DNA from 3 places in the Methylosinus sp. genome. Region 3 is predicted to be linked to each of the others. Evidence: predicted binding sites of a transcription regulator. Region 3 holds the regulator's gene; each other region holds the start of a gene.

Region 1 (5,812 bases), on a different contig from region 3:
TCGTTCCGTGGGCGCTTCGCTCCGACGACGAAGCGAGAGCCGGATCGGCCGACCCGGTCGCTCGCCGCCTGCGACAATGCGGCATGTTAGCGCATTCTGTCGGTGCGGCAAGAGCGTGAGCGGGCTTCGATTTTTCAACCGGAGCGGGCTTCGATTTTCTCGCCTCCCCGAGTCGCTTTCGAGCGTGGCCGCGATGCAATACTGCGACCTTTGCTCGAGTGTTGCTCGGCGTGGCGCGGGCTCGGCCGGATTCGGCCCGCGGACTCTTGTTTTTCCGCTTTCGGCGCGCCATATTCGCCGTCAGGGACCGCGCCGATTGGCCGGATAGACCGGGCCGCGCGGCCTTTTTCGAGAGGATGCTATGTCCAATTTCGACCGCAACACGAGCTTCGGCTATCGGGGCGGCGTCTCTAGAGCCGGCACGGCCGAGATCGACCAGGGCCTGCGCGCCTACATGCTGGGCGTCTATAATTATATGGTCCTCGGTCTCGGCGTCACCGGCGCGGTGGCGCTCGGCACGCATATGCTCGCAGTGGCCAAGGAAGGCGGCCGGCAGATCGCGCTCACGCCCTTCGGCCAGATGCTCTACACGAGCCCGCTGAAATGGGCGGTGATGCTCGCGCCGCTGGCGTTCGTGTTCTTTCTCGGCTTCCGCGCCGATCGTATCTCCGCGGCGACGGCTCGCAACCTGTTCCTCGCCTTCTCGGCGGTGATGGGTCTGTCGATGTCGTCGATCATGATCGTGTTCACCGGCGCCTCCATCGCCAAGGTGTTCTTCATCACCGCGGCGGCCTTCGGCGGCCTCAGCCTCTATGGCTATATGACGAAGCGCGATCTCTCGGCCTTCGGCTCCTTCCTGGTGATGGGCCTGTGGGGCCTCGTGCTCGCGAGCCTCGTCAATCTGTTCTTCCAGAGCAGCGCGATGCAGTTCGCCTTGTCGATCCTGTCGGTGTTCATCTTCGCTGGCCTCACCGCATGGGACACGCAGTCGATCAAGGACGGCTATTATCAGAGCGCCGGCTATGGCCACGAGGTGGTGGCGAAGCAGAGCATCTTCGGCGCTCTGTCGCTCTATCTCGACTTCATCAACATGTTCCAGTCGCTGCTCTATCTGTTCGGCGAGCGCAACGACTGATCGTCGACGCCGCTTCGGCGACACGAGAAAGAAACGAAGGCCCCGCTGCGGCGGGGCCTTTTTTTAATCGCGCACCAATTCGAGCTTTTTCTGCAGCACGGCGACGACGCGCGCGAGATCGTGGCCGCGGCGCATCACGAGGCCGCCGGAGGCGACGACGCAGAAGGCGCCCTGACGGCGGGCGAGCTCGGGATTTTTCTCGATGCGATAGAGCGGCGCCTCGCTGGCGCGGCGATAGACCGAGAACACCGCCTTCGCGGGGGAGAAGTCGATGGCGTAGTCGCGCCATTCGCCGGCCGCGACCTTCGAGCCGTAGAGATCGAACAGCAATCGCAATTCGCGCCGGTCGAAGGACACGAGCGGGGCGGTTCTGCTGTCGTGCGCGGTCTTGGTGTCGGGCGCGGTTCTGGCCCGGTCCGGATCATTGGTCGCGCGGCCTGCCACGATGGCGAGCGGGCCGCGCCGCCGGCTGGGATCGGTCGTCTCCGTCTCGCTCATGCCGTTTCCCCATCTCGTCAGGCATGATCGCGCGGCAATGGCGCGAGGGCAAGACATAGATGACATTCTGGCGACGATCGGCGCGGCGGAGGAAGGTCAAATTTCACATTTTCGCCAATATCGAGCCCCTTGTCCGACAAAGGAGGCGACCAATATCTAGCGTATTGCCTCGACAGGCTCGGGAAGTGGTTTTTCCGGATTTCGTCAGCCCCCCAGCCCCCCGGAAGGGCGCTTTTCGAGCAGCGTGAGTTCGTGGCGATGGACGGGCCGGCCGGGCGACGCTCGGGCGGCCCGTCTTGTTTTTGCAATGCGCTTTTTGCACGTCGCGCTTTTTGCCTGTCGCGCTTTTTTTGCCTGTCGCGTATGGCGACGTGTCGCGGCGGTCTTGCAACCTTGCCGACAATCTCCGATATCAGCTCTCGCGCCCCGCTCGAGGCGGCTCGACGGGCGCCATTGCCGATCAATGACGATCGCTATATCCCGGAAGCGCCCGCGCGCCGTCGGCCATGCTTCCATTTGCGGGAAGCGGCGCGCGCGGCGGAGCCGATAGAAAAGCGGAGACGACGCCCGTGAACGATCACGCCGAAACAAATACGATCGACGCTGCCGAGCGCAGCGATTACGGCTTCCAGGCCGATGTCGCGCGGCTTCTCGAGCTCATGACGCATTCGGTCTATTCGGAGCGCGACATTTTCCTGCGCGAGCTGGTGTCCAATGCGGCGGACGCCATAGAGAAGCTGCGCTTCGAGGCGGTGGCGAACGAAGCGCTGGCGGCCGAGGCCGGCGCGCCGCTCGTCACCATCGCGGTCGACAAGGACGCCCGCACGCTGAGCGTCACCGATAATGGCGTCGGCATGTCGCGCGACGATCTCGTCGCCGCGCTCGGCACCATAGCGAGCTCCGGCACGCGCGCCTTTCTCGACGATCTTTCGGCGAAGCGCGGCGCCGAGCAGGCGAGCTCCGACAAGGGAGGCGCCGATAAGAGCGTCGCCGACCTCGGCGGCTCGCTCATCGGACGTTTCGGCATCGGCTTCTATTCCGCCTTCATGGTCGCCGATCATATCGAGGTGGCGACGCGCCGCGCGGGTTCGTCCGAAGCCTTTCTGTGGACCTCGGAAGGCAAGGGCTCGTTCCAGATCGCGCCGCTGGCGCTGGACGCCGCGCCCGCCGTCGGCACGCGCGTCACTCTGCATCTCAATTCCGAATCGGACGAATTCCTCGAGCCCTATCGCATCGAGCAGATCTTGCGCGAGCATTCGGGCGCCATCGCCATACCGATCGACCTCGTCGAGGAGCAGGGCAAGGAGCCGCGCCGCCTCACCGACGGCTCGGCGCTGTGGACCAGGTCCAAATCCGAGGTGAGCGAGCAGGACTATACGGATTTCTATCAGCAGATCTCCGGCCAGTTCGACGAGCCGGCGCTCACCATTCATTGGCGCGCCGAGGGACGCACCGAATATACGGTGCTCGCCTTCGTGCCCGGCTCGCGGCCCTATGATCTCTTCGATCCGCAGCGCAAGAGCCGCTCCAAGCTCTATGTGCGCCGCGTGCTGATCTCGCGCGAGGCCGATGTGCTGCCGCCCTGGCTGCGCTTCATGCGCATCGTCGTCGACAGCGCCGATCTGCCGCTCAATGTCTCGCGCGAGATGGTGCAGACCAATCCGATCCTCGCCGCGATCCGCAAGGCGATCGGAACGCGCGTGCTCAAGGAGCTCGCCGATCTCGCGGCCAATGATTCTGAGAAATTCGCCGCCGTATGGAAGAATTTCGGCGCGGTCCTCAAGGAGGGGCTGCATGACGATCCGGTGCGTCGCGACGAGATTTTCGCCATAGCGCGTTTTTCGACGGCGCAGCATCCGGACGGCGACCGCAGCCTGAAGGACTATGTCGAAAATCTGCGGCCCAATCAGACCGCTATTTATTACATCACCGGCGACGACAAGAAGCGGCTCGCCTCCAGCCCGCAGCTCGAAGGCTATCGCGCCAAGGGCATCGACGTGCTGCTGCTCGCCGATCCGGTCGACTCCTTCTGGGTGACGAGCGCGGTCGGCTATGACGGCAAGCCGTTCAAATCGGTGACGCAGGGCGCAGCTGACATGGACGCCGTGCCGACGCCGGAAGGCTCTCCCGACACGCCGCCCGCCGAGACGAGCGCGGATGTCGCGCTGCTCACCGCGATGCTGAAGGAGACATTCGCCGGAGAGGTCGACGATGTGCGCGTCTCGACGCGTCTGCGCGAGAGCCCGGCCTGTCTCGTCGCCGCCGATCACGGCTTCGATCTGCAGCTCGCGCGAATGCTTCAGGAGAGCGGCAACAAGGCCGCTCTCGGCAAGCCCGTGCTGGAGATCAATCCGAGTCACGAGGCCGTGCTGGCGCTCGCGCAGAAGGCCAAGGCGGACAAGCAGGGCGCCGAGGACGGCTTCTGGCTGCTGTTCGACACGGCCCGCATCGCCGATGGCGAGGCGCCGCTCGACGCGGCCGCTTTCGCCAGGCGCGTCGCCGCGCTGCTCGCCAAAGCGTGACGCTTCTGTCCACTCTCGCGCTCGACGAGGGGACGCGCGCCGCGGCGCTCGACGAGGTCGCGGCCTTTCTCGATCGTTGCGGCGTCGAGGATGCGCGCCGCGACGCGCGCGCGCTGCTCTTTGCCGCCGGCGGCTTCACGGCGGCGGATCTGCTGCTGGAGCCGACGGCGGCGCTCGCCGGCGCCGCGCGGGCAAAGCTGCGCGATTATGCGCAGCGCCGCGCGGCGCGCGAGCCTGTGTCGCGCATTCTCGGCGCGCGCGGCTTCTGGACGCATGATCTCGTCGTCGCGCCGGGAGTGCTCGATCCGCGGCCGGACACGGAGACGCTGATCGAGCTTTCGCTCGAGCTGCTGCGCGAGCGTCGCGGCGAGGCGCTCCTGATCCTCGATCTCGGCGTCGGCTCGGGCGCGATTCTCTGCGCGCTGCTCGCCGAATTGCCCAATGCGCGCGCCATCGGCGTCGATCTCTCCGCCGACGCCTGCGCCGCCGCCGCGCTCAATCTGTCGCGCTGCGGATTCTCGCGGCGGGCGTCCGTGCTGCGCGGCCGCTGGGCCGATTCGCTCGCCGCGCGATTCGATCTCATCGTCTCCAATCCGCCTTATATCGCCAGCGGAGAGCTGGATGGGCTGGAGCCGGAGGTGCGGCTCCATGATCCGCGTCTCGCGCTCGACGGCGGCGCCGATGGGTTCGATTGCTATCGCGAGATCGTCGAGGCGCTGCCGCGTCTGCTGGCGCCGATGGGCGCGGCGGCGCTCGAGGCGGGAGACGGCCAGGCGCGCAGCCTCGCCGCGCTATTGGCCGAGAAAGGCCTCGAGCCGGCCGGAATTCGCAAGGACGCCGGCGGGCGCGAGCGCGCGGTCGCCGCGCGTCGCAGCCGCTGAGGCGTCGCCGAGCCGTGACATATTGGCTACACCTCCTATTTATGTGAGAGACAGGCGCTATTTATGTGAGAGACGGACGGTTCGCGCCCTTGGCGAGTGTGCCCGGGTGGACTATAGTCGCCTGCGATAAGACGCTGAACGTCGTGAGCGACGCCGAGCGCGGATGTGGGGAAATACGGCCGGTCCCCGAAATTTTGCCGATGGCGCGCATCCCGCGCCGCTAGGGCCGGAGTCCGGCGCCGCCGTTCGAACCCGAAAAGTCTATGCATGATCGGGTGTTCAGCGCGCGACACGGAGCGTGTTCGGGCGTTCGAGCGTGAGCGGCGGTTGTGCGATCGGGGCGCGATCGAGAGCTAGAGGCCAGACGGGCGCGAGGCGGAACGGCGGGCTCGAGGCGGAACGCGCAGCGCTTGCGAAAGTCGAACGAATTCGACAACTGTCACCAAGGCCGAGCCGACGGGCCGAGCGCGCCCTTTTGCTCAGCAACGCTTCGAGCGTCGGCGGCGCTCGGATCGAGAATGTGAATTCGGCGCAGGCGATTCCATGAGGACGCCGCGTCGGCCGCGCGATCCATGTCCGGATCGCGCAAGCGACAGAACGGACAGAAACGCTGCTCGAGGTCGAGCGGGGCCGCTCTGTTGGATCGGGCGTTTGCGGCAATGGCCGCGCCCGGCTTCCGCCTCTGACGCAGTTTCGAGCGTTCGTCCCTTTCGGCGCGTTCGGCCGAAGCACGACACGCCGAGCCAGCAAAGCGTAAGGACCTTCTCGGGGATATT
Region 2 (5,812 bases), on a different contig from region 3:
CCCAAATGCCGTAGATAATGGAAGGGATGCCGGCCAGCAGCTCGATCGCCATGCCGATCGGCCGGCGCAGCGGCGGCGGGCACAGCTCGGTCAGAAACACCGCGACCCCAAGCCCCACGGGAACGGCCACGAGCATGGCGATCAGCGATGTGGTCACCGTCCCGTAAATCGGCGCCATGGCGCCGAAATTATCGGTGACGGGATTCCAGGATTGCGAACCAAGAAAACCAAAGCCGAAGGCGCGGATCGCCGGCAAGGAGCCCTGAATCAGCGAAACAATCACGCCGCCTAAAAGCAGCAGCACGAGGACGGCGGCGGACAACGTCAATTTGTGAAAGAGCCTGTCGAACAGGCCGAGCTTTCCGAGCGTCTGGCGTCGATCAATCTCCGCGGACTTCGCTCCCGCGCCGATGAACGCAATATCTGACACGTGTGTTTCCTTGGCGAGGTTGTCGACGCCGGGGTCTTCGAAGGTTTGTTCGGTCAAGGCCATTTCCACGCAAAGCCCCGCCGCGCGACGCCATTCGCCCTGCGGGAAAGGGAAGCCTGGCGGTCGCCGCATCGCGGCCGCCAGGGAAACCGATCCATTTGATCCAAGCCGGACTCCAAAATCAATTGGCGAGCGGCTTGCCGTCCGAGCCCTTCAGATTGGCGGCCCAGCTCTTTTTGATCAACGCGACGAGAGACTCGGGCAGCGGGATGTAATCCAGCTCCTCGGCCGCCTTGCCGCCCTTGGCGAAGGCCCAGCCAAAGAATTTTAGCGCCTCGGCCGTCGAGGCGGCGTCCTGCGGCTGCTTGGGCGACAGGATGAAGGTCGCGGCGGTGATCGGCCAGGATTTCGCGCCCGGCTCGTCCGTCAGGATTTGGTAAAAGCCCGGCGACTTGGCCCAATCGGCGTTGGCGGCGGCGGCCTGGAAGCTCTCGGTTGTCGGCGGGACCACCTTGCCGTCCTTGTTGACCATCTTGACGAAGGTCATCTTGTTCTGCTTGGCGTAAGCATATTCGACATAGCCGATCGCGCCCTTGGTGTTGGCGACATTGTTGGCGACGCCTTCATTGCCCTTGGCGCCGATGCCCACCGGCCATTCGACCGAGGCGTTCTCGCCGACCTTGGACTTCCAATCCGCGCTCACCTTGGACAGGTAATTGGTGAAGTTGAAGGTGGTGCCCGATCCGTCCGAACGATGCACGACGGCGATCGCCGCCGACGGCAGCTTGGACTTCGGGTTCAGCTTCTTGATCGCGGCGTCGTCCCACTTCGTGATCTCGCCGAGGAAGATGGCGCCGAGCGTCTTGCCGTCGAGGATGAGATCGCCGGAGGCGACGCCGTCCAGATTGACGACCGGCACGATGCCGCCGATCACCTGCGGCCATTGGGTGAGGCCGGCGGCCTCCAGCTCTTCGGCCTTCAGCGGCTGGTCGGAAGCGCCGAAGGTGACCGTGCGGGCCTTGATCTGCTTGATGCCGCCGCCGGAGCCGATCGACTGATAATTGAGACCGGCGCCGGTCTCTTTCTTATAGCTGTCCGCCCATTTGGCGTAGATCGGATAGGGGAAGGTGGCGCCGGCGCCCGAGATATCGATCGCGAAGGCGGCGCCGGCCGTCGCCACGGCCAGGCTCGTCGCCAGTGCGACTCGATGAAGAACTTTGGAGATCATGTTCGGTCTCTTTCGAACTCGAGGTTCACTGTGTCGGCGCGCGTTCAGCGCCCCAGCGGTGCGCACCCTAGAGCCGCGCGACGAGGGTTTTACGACGGTTGGATGACTGTCGCATGACAAGTCATCTATCGGATTATACAGAGATAATTTGCGATGGCTCAGGGGCTTTCGGCTTTTTCTGGGTCGATCAGAGGCAGAAACACCCGGAATGTGGCGCCCTTCCCTGGCGCGGAATCTATGGCGAGCCGGCCGCGGTGGCGAGCCACGATATGCTTGACGATGGCCAGGCCGAGGCCGGTGCCGCCCTTGGCGCGGCTCTTGCCCGCGTCGACGCGATAGAAACGCTCGGTGAGGCGCGGCAGATGTTCCGGCGGAATGCCGGGGCCGTGGTCGCGCACCGAGAAGACGGCGGAGGCGCCGAGCGGGGAGAGCGAGATCTCGACCGGCCCGGCCCCGTATTTGATGGCGTTCTCGATGAGATTTTCGGCGACGCGGGCGAGCTCGTCGCGGTCGCCGGGGGCGACGACCTGCTCGGCGATGTCGAGCTTCAGCTCTATGCCGCCATCCTCCGCCATGGGCGCGAGCGTGTCGACGATATGGGCGACGAGAATGCCGAGATCGACCGGTGTGTCCGGACGCAGATGCAGATGCTGCTCTATGCGCGAGAGCGAGAGCAGATCGTCGACGAGCCGCGACATGCGTTGCGCCTGGTCGCGCATGATGGTGAGGAAGCGGTCGCGCGCCTTGGCGTCGTCATGGGCCGGGCCGAGCAGCGTCTCGACGAAGCCGAGCAGCGAGGCGAGCGGCGTGCGCAGCTCATGGCTGGCGTTGGCGACGAAGTCGACGCGCATGCGCTCGACGCGCCGCGATTCGGTCAGGTCGCGCAGGCTCACCACGGCGGCGTTCTCATAGCCCTCGAGGCGCAGCGGCGCGATATGCACCTCGAACCAGCATTCCACCGGCAGGCGCTCGAGCCAGATGACCTTTTCCGGCTGGGCGCCGCGCAGCACGCGGTCCAGCGCGTCGAGCACATCGGGCGAGCGCAGGCTGCGCGCCAGCGGGTCATTGGGGCGCAGGGACGGCAGCACCGAGCGCGCCGAGCGATTGGCGGCGACGATGCGCGCCTCCGAATCGATGACGAAGACCGCTTCTGGCAGCGCGTCGATGACCAGGCCGAGCAGAGCTTCGCCCTGATAGCGTCGTCGCAGATCCGGCATTGGTCCTCTCGTCACTGTGTCGCCTGGAGGAATGAGATGAAGCCGCCTTGTGTTCACGAGCGACGAGCGGCGACCCGACAGCCCGTCGCGCAGGCGCTCACTCGCGCGCCTCCAATATGCGCGCGATGGTCTCGCGCAGGCTGTTCCAGCGCCGCGAGCCTTCGTCCGCCCCGAGAAGCGCGAGCGCGAGGATGAAGGGCAGAAAATAATAGATGACGCGGAACAGCAGCAGCGAGGCGAGCAGGCTCTCCTGCGAATGGGAGGGCAGCGCGTTCAGCATCGTCGCCTCGAAAACGCCGATGCCGCCCGGCGCATGGCTGATGACGCCGAGTATGCAGGCGAAGACATAGACCGAGACGAAAGTGGCGAAGTCGAGATTCGGATCCTGCGGCAAGATCGCATAGAGCGCGGCCGCCGCGCAGCACAGATCGACGACGCCGAGCAGCGTCTGGCCGATGGTGGGCGCGAGGCCGGGCAGCTCGAAGAAATGCCCGCGCAGCCGCACACGGCGCGGGCGCAGCGACACCCAGACGATGTAATAGCCGACGCCGGCGCAGATCATGAGGCCGAGCGCGAAATTGACGAAGGCCGGGAGCTTGTCGATCGCGCCGATCTCGCCGGCCCGCGCCATGAGGCCGACGCCGACGACCGAGGTCATGCCGAGCCAGAAGGTCACGCCCGCGATGACGGTGACATTGGCGACCTGCACGGCGGTCACGCCGACGCGCGCATAGATCCAATAGCGCACCGCGGCCGCGGTGACGACGGGAAAGCCGAGATTGAAGGAGAAGGCGTAGCTCGCGAAGGAGGCGAGCGCGGCGATGCGATAGCGCACGCGCAGCCGCAATTGGCGCAGCGCCAGCGCGTCATAGCCGGTGAGCGCGACATAAGAGAGCGCGGTGAGCAGCAGAGCGGCGAAAATCTGCTCGGCGCTCATCGCGGCGATGGCGCCGCGCACGTCGGAGAATTTGACGCTCGAGATCGCGCTCGCCAGAGCGAAGCCCGCCAGCGCGAAGACGGCGAGGCTGGCGATTCCGCCGAGCGCCTTGCCGAGGCTCGGCGCGATCATGCGGCGGGCCGTCGAAAGGAAATCGAGGCCGGCGGCGCGCTGGTCCGGGTTCGGCCTTTCGTCGGCGTTGGCGGGCGTTGCGGCGCCCGTCTCGGTGAGATCGCTGTCTGGCCGTTTCAATTTCTCTTTTTCCTCGAGGCGTCTGCGAAAATGCGCGGAATATGCCTCTTCGATACGACGTCGGGCGGCGGAGTTCAAAGGCGACCGACGGGCCTCGCGGCGTCCATTCATAGGATTTTCGAGTTCCCTGTTGCGCACGCCCCGGGGGCGATCGGATGAGACGCCGGCGCAGGCCGCCGTCCCCCGTCGTTCATCCTGGCGTCGCGAGAAAACGTCGCCGCGAGAGCATGGTTCGGTTTCGCCCCCGAGCGTGACGATAAGATGACGCGCGGACTCGCAACAGCCATTAGAACAAGCCATGCACGAACCAGCGCGGCGGCGCGCTCTCGCGGCCGAAGAGTCCCTCGCGAAACAGCCAGAAGCGCTGGCCCTCGCGATCCTCCACGTAGAAATAGTCGCGGGTCGCGGCGTCCGCGGGCGCGCTCCACCATTGCGGCGCGATGCGCTCCGGCCCTTCATAGGCGGCGAGCTCGTGTAGGAGCCGCCGCCAGCGAAAGCGCAGCGGCGGCCCGTCGGGCGTGAGCGCCACCGCCTCGATCGGCTCCGGCTGCTCGAACAGCCGCAAAGGGCGCGAAGGCGCGCCGTTTTCACGCAGATGGCGGGACGGCGCGGCCGCTTCCATCGCCGCGGGCGCGGGGGCGGAGGCGGGCCGAAGCGCCACGGCGAGCTCTGGAAGATGCGACGCCTGCGGATAGACTCGCAGCACGCGGCGGGGGCCGAGCCGCGCGCCGAGCCGATCGACGAGATCGTCGAGGCCGCCGCCGCTTTCGCTCTTTCGCTCGGCGAGACCGAGATGCCGCTCCTCGAAATGCTGCTGCGGCGTATCGCAGCGCTCGACGCGCGCGGCGCCGAGCCGCAGCACATCATAGCCATAGCCGGTGTCCAGCCCCTCCTCGGCGAGAACGGCGAGGCGCTCGCGCAGCAGCAGGGCGATCGTCTCGGGGTCGCGCAGCGGCCGGCTGGTCCCCGTCTCGATATGGGCGACGGCGCCGTCGACGCGGTAGAAGACCGCCTCCAGCGCCCGCGCGCCGACGCCATGGCGCTCGAGCAGCAGGCACAGCTCGCGGGCGAGGCCGTCCAGCGTGCGCTCTATGTCCTCTTGCCGCGTGAGCCCCTCGGGAAAGCGGCGCTCGGCCATGAAATCCGGGGCCTCGAAGCGCGGCGAGATCGGCTCGCGACTGCGGCCGGCGATGGCGTCGAGCCGCGCCATGGCCTTTGTCCCGAGCCTTGCTGCGAGCGGCGCGCGCGGCCGCGCGAGCAGATCGCCGACGCTGCGCAGCCCGGCGCGATCGAGCCTGTGGCGCGCCGCCGGGTCGAGCTCGAGCGCGGCGACGGGCAGGCGGGCGGCGATCGCCTCCAGCTCCGTCTGCGTCGTCCCCTCCGCCACATGGCGCAGCCGCGAGAAGCGGGCCAGCGCCCGCGCCAGCGCCGGGCCGGGCGCGATCGCCCCCCTCGCGGCGAAACCCTGGGCGGCGAGGCGGCGCTCGACCTCCGTCAGCAGCGCGGCCTCGCCGCCGAAGAGATGCGCCGCGCCGGTCACATCCATGAGGAGTCCATCCGGTGGATCGGTCGCGGCGAGCGGGGTGAAGCGCCGGCACCAATCGGCGATCCGCCCCAGCAGCTCGGCGTCGGCCGGCGGGTCGGCCTCGGCCAGCCGCAGGGCGGGGCGCATGGCGCGCGCGTCGGCGACCGCCATGCCGGGGACGAGCCCGTCCGCCGCGGCGCGCGCGTCGACGGCGGTCAGCCGC
Region 3 (5,812 bases):
AATTCGAGCGGCCTCGGCCTCTCGGGCGGCCAGCAGCAGCGCCTGTGCATCGCCCGCACCGTCGCCATTCAACCGGAGGTGATTCTGTTCGACGAGCCCTGCTCGGCGCTGGACCCCATCTCGACGGCGAAGATCGAGGAGCTCATCGACGAATTGTCGGAGCGCTACACGATCGCCATCGTCACGCACAACATGCAGCAGGCGGCGCGCGTCTCCGATTTCACCGCCTTCATGTATCTCGGCGATCTCGTCGAATTCGGCGAGACGAACAATCTGTTCACCGCGCCGCAGAACAAAAAGACGCAGGATTATATCACCGGCCGCTTCGGCTGAGCGCGACACGCGCACGAGGAATATGAGACATGAGCGAACATATCGTCAGCTCCTATGACCGCGACCTCGAAGTGCTCGGCCGCCGAATCGCCGAGATGGGAGGCATCGCCGAAAAAATGCTCGCCGAAGCCATGGATGCGCTCGCCAATTTCGACATAGAGCTCGCCCATCGCGTCGTCGCCACCGACCAGCGCCTCGACGCGCTGCAGCGGGAGATCGAGGAAAACGCCATCCTCACCATCGCGCGGCGCCAGCCGCTCGCCATCGATCTGCGCGAATGCATCGCCGCGATGCGCATCGCCGCCGATCTCGAGCGCGTCGGCGATCTCGCCAAGAGCATCGCCAAGCGCACGGTGAAAATCCTCTCCGAGGCGCGTGTGCCGCGCGCCGTCATCGGGCTGAAGACCATGGCGGAAGTCGCCGCCATGCAATTGAAGGACGTGCTCGACGCCTACGCCCAGCGCGATGTCGAGCGCGCCCGCGCCGTCTGGACCAATGACAGCGAGCTCGATGCGCTGGAAGATTCGGTGTTCCGCGACCTCCTGACCTTCATGATGGAAGACCCGCGCAACATCTCCTTCTGCACGCATCTCCTGTTCTGCTCGAAGAACATAGAGCGCATCGGCGATCACACCACCAATGTCGCCGAGACGATCGTCTATCTCGTCACTGGCGAGGCGATGCCGACCGACCGACCGAAGGGACGGTCGCCGAGCCTCCCCGCCAGCACGGAAACGGATGAGCCCACGCAATGAACGAGATTCGCGTCGCAACGCCGCGCGATGCGCCGCACGACCGCGCGCCGCGCATTCTCGTCGTCGAGGACGAGGCGGCGCTCGCTCTGCTGCTCGCCTATAATCTCGAATCCGAGGGCTTCCAGGTCGAGCATGTCGAGCGCGGCGACGAGGCGGAAATCCGCCTCGCCGAATCCGTTCCCGATCTCGTCATTCTCGACTGGATGCTGCCCGGCGTGTCCGGGTTGGAGATTTGCCGCCGCCTGCGCGCTCGCGACGACACGCGGACCATGCCGATCATCATGCTCACCGCGCGCGGCGACGAGAACGAGCGCGTGCGCGGCCTCTCCGTCGGCGCCGACGATTATGTGGTGAAGCCCTTCTCGACGCCGGAGCTGATGGCGCGCGTTCATGCGCTGCTGCGCCGCGCGCGGCCGGAGCGCGTGGCGACGCGCCTCGTCGCCGGCGACATCGACCTCGACCGCGAGACCCGCCGGGTGAAGCGCGGCGGGCGCGAGATACATCTCGGGCCGACGGAATTCCGCCTGCTCGAATATCTGATGGAGAAGCCCGGCCGCGTCTTCTCGCGCGCGCAATTGCTCGACAGCGTGTGGGGGCTCTCGGCCGAGATCGACGAGCGCACCGTCGACGTGCATGTCGGGCGCCTGCGCAAGGCGATCATCCGCGGCCGCGAGAAGGACCCGATCCGCACCGTGCGCGGCACCGGCTATTCCTTCGACGAGACCTTCGGACGCAATTGACGCCTGCGACTCGCTGTTCGTCACAGCGAGCGCAGCGAAACGATCTCATGATCGGCTTCGACGAGTCCCGAGCGCGGCGCCCTCCCTCACCCTCCCCGGCTCCACGCACGTCGTGAGGGAGGGCGCCGCGCGAATGGGCCAGACCCTGGGCCAGACCCTGGACCGCGAGCCTTTCGAGCGGCGTCACACCTCCTGCTACGCCTTGGCCTTGGCGGCCTGGCTCTTGGGCTTGCGCCTGCGCTTCTGCTCGGCGGCGCCGGGACGCGCGGCGGCGGCCGCGGCGCGCTCCTTCTCCTGACGCAACGATCCGGTCATCGCGGCGACGAGCCGCTGCGCAGCGCGCGGCGGCGACGAGCGCATCAGCGCGACCAGCGAGCGAATGCGCTCCACATCCGGCGCGTCGCGTTCGGCGCCCAGGAAAATACGGATCGCAGTGTCCTCGCCGACGGCGAGCGCGACCAGGGCGAGCGCCAGCGCCTCCCCGCCACGGTCCATGAGAATGGCGCGCGCGCGCGATTTGCGGCAGTCGAGCGCTTCGGCGAGCGCCTCGGCCAGCCCCTCGAGATCGCGGGCGATGGCGCAGGCGTCGATCTCTTCGGCGAGCGCCGGAGACGGCCGCGCGACATGCTCCGGCCCATTGGCGACCAGCGCCCGCGTCGCCGCCTCCAGCAGAATGCGCGAGCGCTCGCCCGCATCGGCGGCGAGGAACAGCGCCTCCGGGTCGAACGCAAGATCGACGCGGTCCAGCAATATGCGGGCGAGCCGCTGATCGTCGCGCGCCGCCTGCAGCAGCGAGCGCCGCGCCGCCTGATCGATATGGAGCCGCCGATTGGCCGCGAGCGCGCAGAGCACCTCGCTCTCGCCGCGCGAGGCGAGGCTCCCGACGATCTTGCGGTCGAGCGAGGCGCGGCGGGCGATGGCGACGGCGAGCTCGGCCGGCCCGTGCTCGGCGAGCGCGCGGGCGAGCCCGGCGTGAATCGCCGGCGCAAACTCGAAGGCGATGCGCGAGGCGCGCCCACCCTTGTCCAGCAGCTGCGCGACGACGCCGGGCGGCGTGTCGGGATGGCGGCACAATTCGATCGCCCGCTCGGCGACGACATCGGCGTCGAGCATCTCGATGAAGCCGCTGGCGAGCGTCTCGAACTGCTCGACATCGGCCGCCGGATGCAGCGGACGCGCGACGAACTGGTCGACGATCTCGCGGAACAGAACCGCCTCGGCCTTTCGCCGTTCGCTTTCGACTCGTGGCATTTACGCACCAATCGCAACTTTAATACTCGATCAGCGATTTTAGCGCGCGGACATTGACGCAACATTAACCCTCGGCGGCCCCTAATCGCCGCATCGACCAATCGCGCGAATTACGTGCTTCATTGCGGGGGCGATGAAATGGGCGAAATCATAGCCTTCTCCTCGAAGGCGAGACCAGCGGCCGCAGCGCCGCCCCTCGTCGGCGGAGCGCAGATCCTTTTCTTTCTCGGCGTGCGTTACGTGAGGCAGGAGGACGCAGCGGACGCGGCGAAGGAGAGCGCGGCGGCGAAGGACGCGGCGACCAAAGCGCCGAGCGGCCGGGGCGACCAGCGGCGGCCGCGCGTGACGCGGCCTCGGCATGATCGGCTCACGCGCTGAAGGCGAAGCGCGCGGGAACGCGCGTGGTCAGTCCGCCAGAATCAGCGCCCAATAGACCTTGTATTTCGTATTGGGCGCATAGGCCGTCGCGAGCCCCATGCGCCTCGCTTTCTTCATCAGCAAATTCTTATTGTGCGGCGGCGACTGCCGCCATCCCGAAAACGCCTCGGCGAGCGTGTGATAGCCGGCCGAGACATTCTCCGCCGCGCTGACGCTGCGCATTCCGCGCGCGGTGAGGCGCATGTCCAGCGTTCCGCGCACCTCGTGACTCAGCGAATTGGCGGACGCCATCGCATTGGCCTGCGCTTGCGCGGCCTCGCGCAGCGATTCGTCCAGCGCCAGCGCCGAAAGGCCGTTATTGCCGCGATAGAGCGAGATCATATCGCGCGCCGCCTCCGCGTCGACGCGCGCGCCGGGCGCGGCGAGCGAGCGATAGAAGCTCGGCTGCTCCGGCTCCTTCGGCAGGCGGCCGCCGTCGGAGCAGGAAAAGAGCGCGAGCAGCGCCGCGGCCGGCGCGACGATACGAAGGAAAGGAGACATGCGCCGTCGCCATTGAGCCGAGTGAAGCGGTTTGCGCGCGCCTTCTACACTCATTCGCCGGCGACCGCATAGTCCCGCTCGCGCCCGGGCTCGACGATGCGGGGCGACGACGGGGCCACCGGCTCGAGGCCCATGATCTGCACCACGGCGGGCGCCGGCGCCGGCGGCGAAATTTTGAGGCCGGCCTCGGCGAAGCGGCGAAAAATGTCGAAATGCAGATCGCTCTTCACCCGCGTGGCCTGCTCGACATCGTCGACGAAGCACCAGAGCTCGAAGCGAAACGCCGTCTGCTCCATCGAGAGGAACATCACTTGCGGCGCCGGAATGCGCAGCAGCCCGTCCTGCGCCTTGGCGGCGGCGAGGAGAATCGCGCGGATCTCCTCCGGATCGACGCCCGCATGCGGCGCTATGGCGATCTTGATGCGGCCGACGCGATCATTGCGCAACCAATTCTTCACCACGCCGGAAACGAGATTGGAATTGGGCACGATCATCGTCGCGCGGTCGAAGGTCTCGATCTCCGTGGAGCGCACATTGATGCGCTTCACATAGCCCTGCTCCTCGCCCAGCACGACCCAGTCGCCGACCCGGATCGCCCGCTCCCACAGCAGGATGAGGCCGGAGACGAAATTATTGACGATCGACTGCAGGCCGAAGCCGATGCCGACAGAAAGCGCGCCGGCGACGATGGCCAGCCGCTCGAGGCTGAGGCCGAGCTCGGCCAGCGCCACCGAGACGGCGAGCAGGAATCCCGCATAGCCGAGACTGGCGCCGATGGAGTGGCGCAGCCCCATGTCGAGCCGCGTCAGCGGCAGCAGCCGCTGATCGAGCCAGCGCCGCAGCGCCTTGGCCGCCCCGTAGGTGAGCGCGAAGAGCGCCAGCGCCGTCGCCATGCCGGCCGGCGAGATGGACACTTCGCCGATCTTGAAGCCGGCGAAGGCGGTCTGGAGATTGCCGAAGAAATCGCCGGACTGGAAGCCATAAGGGACCAGCGCGACGAAGAGAGCGAAGGCGTAGAGGCCGAGCGTCGCGACGCCGGTCAGCAGCACGGCGAATTGGCCGAGCGATTCGGCTTGCGCGCCGAAGCCGGCGATCATCGCGCGGCCGAGCGGCGTCTGCGGCTGGAAGGCGCGCGCGAGGCCGGTCTCGACGAAGGCGAGCAGCAGATAGAGCGCCGCGCCGACGGCCGCGAGCCAGGCGATCTGCAACACCAGGAAATTGGCGAAAGCCACATAGCCCGCCGCCAGCGCGCCCCCTATGACCACGATCTCCGCCCAGGCGAGAAGACGCAGCGCATAGATCCAGTCGCGTCCCTCGAGATCGGCGCCGGGGTCGTCCTCCCGCCGCTCATGGCGCGTGGCGACCACGACGACGAGAAAGACGAGGGCGATGAACAAAGCGCCGGCGCCGCGCGTCAGCACGATGACCGGCAGGCCGGCCTGCACGAATTCGGCGATCTGCTCCAGCACGCGCGTCGCCGCGGCGACGAAGCCGACGACCACGGCGAGATAGAGGAGCCGCCTCGCGAGGCGGTCGCCGAAGCCGATCAGCCGCCATTGCGGCAGGCCCGGCGCCAGCAGGCCGCGCGCCAGCCCGAAGGAGACGGCGACGAAGGTCACGGATTCCGAGAGCCGCCGGCCGAGCGGCGCGAGAAAGGCGTCCTCGAGCTGGAAGGCCTCCAGGGCGAGCGCTATGGCCCCGACGAGCACGACCGGCAGCGCCGCCGTCACCACTGTCGTCGTCACCGCCGCCGCCGCCTTGCGGAATCGGTCCGGCGCCTCGACCGCGGCTTCGCGGGTCGCGAAACGGCGGATG

What was found. Region 3 encodes PhoB, which activates phosphate uptake and scavenging genes when phosphate is short. Its sites were predicted from a motif close to TGTCATNNANCTGTCAT; they were not measured.
Region 1: the regulator PhoB is predicted to act here: its motif matches at 1,682-1,698, upstream of VIF40_RS11275 (DUF2794 domain-containing protein).
Region 2: the regulator PhoB is predicted to act here: its motif matches at 1,750-1,766, upstream of pstS (phosphate ABC transporter substrate-binding protein PstS).

The regions. Positions count from the first base shown of each region.
Region 1 is NZ_DATBQF010000040.1:29,791-35,602, reverse strand. It holds gene VIF40_RS11280 (Bax inhibitor-1/YccA family protein) at 362-1,135, shown strand; gene VIF40_RS11275 (DUF2794 domain-containing protein) at 1,199-1,633, opposite strand; gene htpG (molecular chaperone HtpG) at 2,140-4,155, shown strand; gene prmC (peptide chain release factor N(5)-glutamine methyltransferase) at 4,152-5,036, shown strand.
Region 2 is NZ_DATBQF010000005.1:1,133-6,944, forward strand. It holds gene pstC (phosphate ABC transporter permease subunit PstC) at 1-430, opposite strand, end outside; gene pstS (phosphate ABC transporter substrate-binding protein PstS) at 612-1,658, opposite strand; gene VIF40_RS00640 (ATP-binding protein) at 1,817-2,875, opposite strand; gene VIF40_RS00645 (lysylphosphatidylglycerol synthase domain-containing protein) at 2,973-4,175, opposite strand; gene VIF40_RS00650 (DNA polymerase Y family protein) at 4,351-5,812, opposite strand, start outside.
Region 3 is NZ_DATBQF010000068.1:36,307-42,118, reverse strand. It holds gene pstB (phosphate ABC transporter ATP-binding protein PstB) at 1-333, shown strand, start outside; gene phoU (phosphate signaling complex protein PhoU) at 363-1,088, shown strand; gene phoB (phosphate regulon transcriptional regulator PhoB) at 1,085-1,828, shown strand; gene VIF40_RS17330 (hypothetical protein) at 2,024-3,079, opposite strand; gene VIF40_RS17325 (hypothetical protein) at 3,218-3,457, shown strand; gene VIF40_RS17320 (CAP domain-containing protein) at 3,485-3,997, opposite strand; gene VIF40_RS17315 (DUF3772 domain-containing protein) at 4,048-5,812, opposite strand, start outside.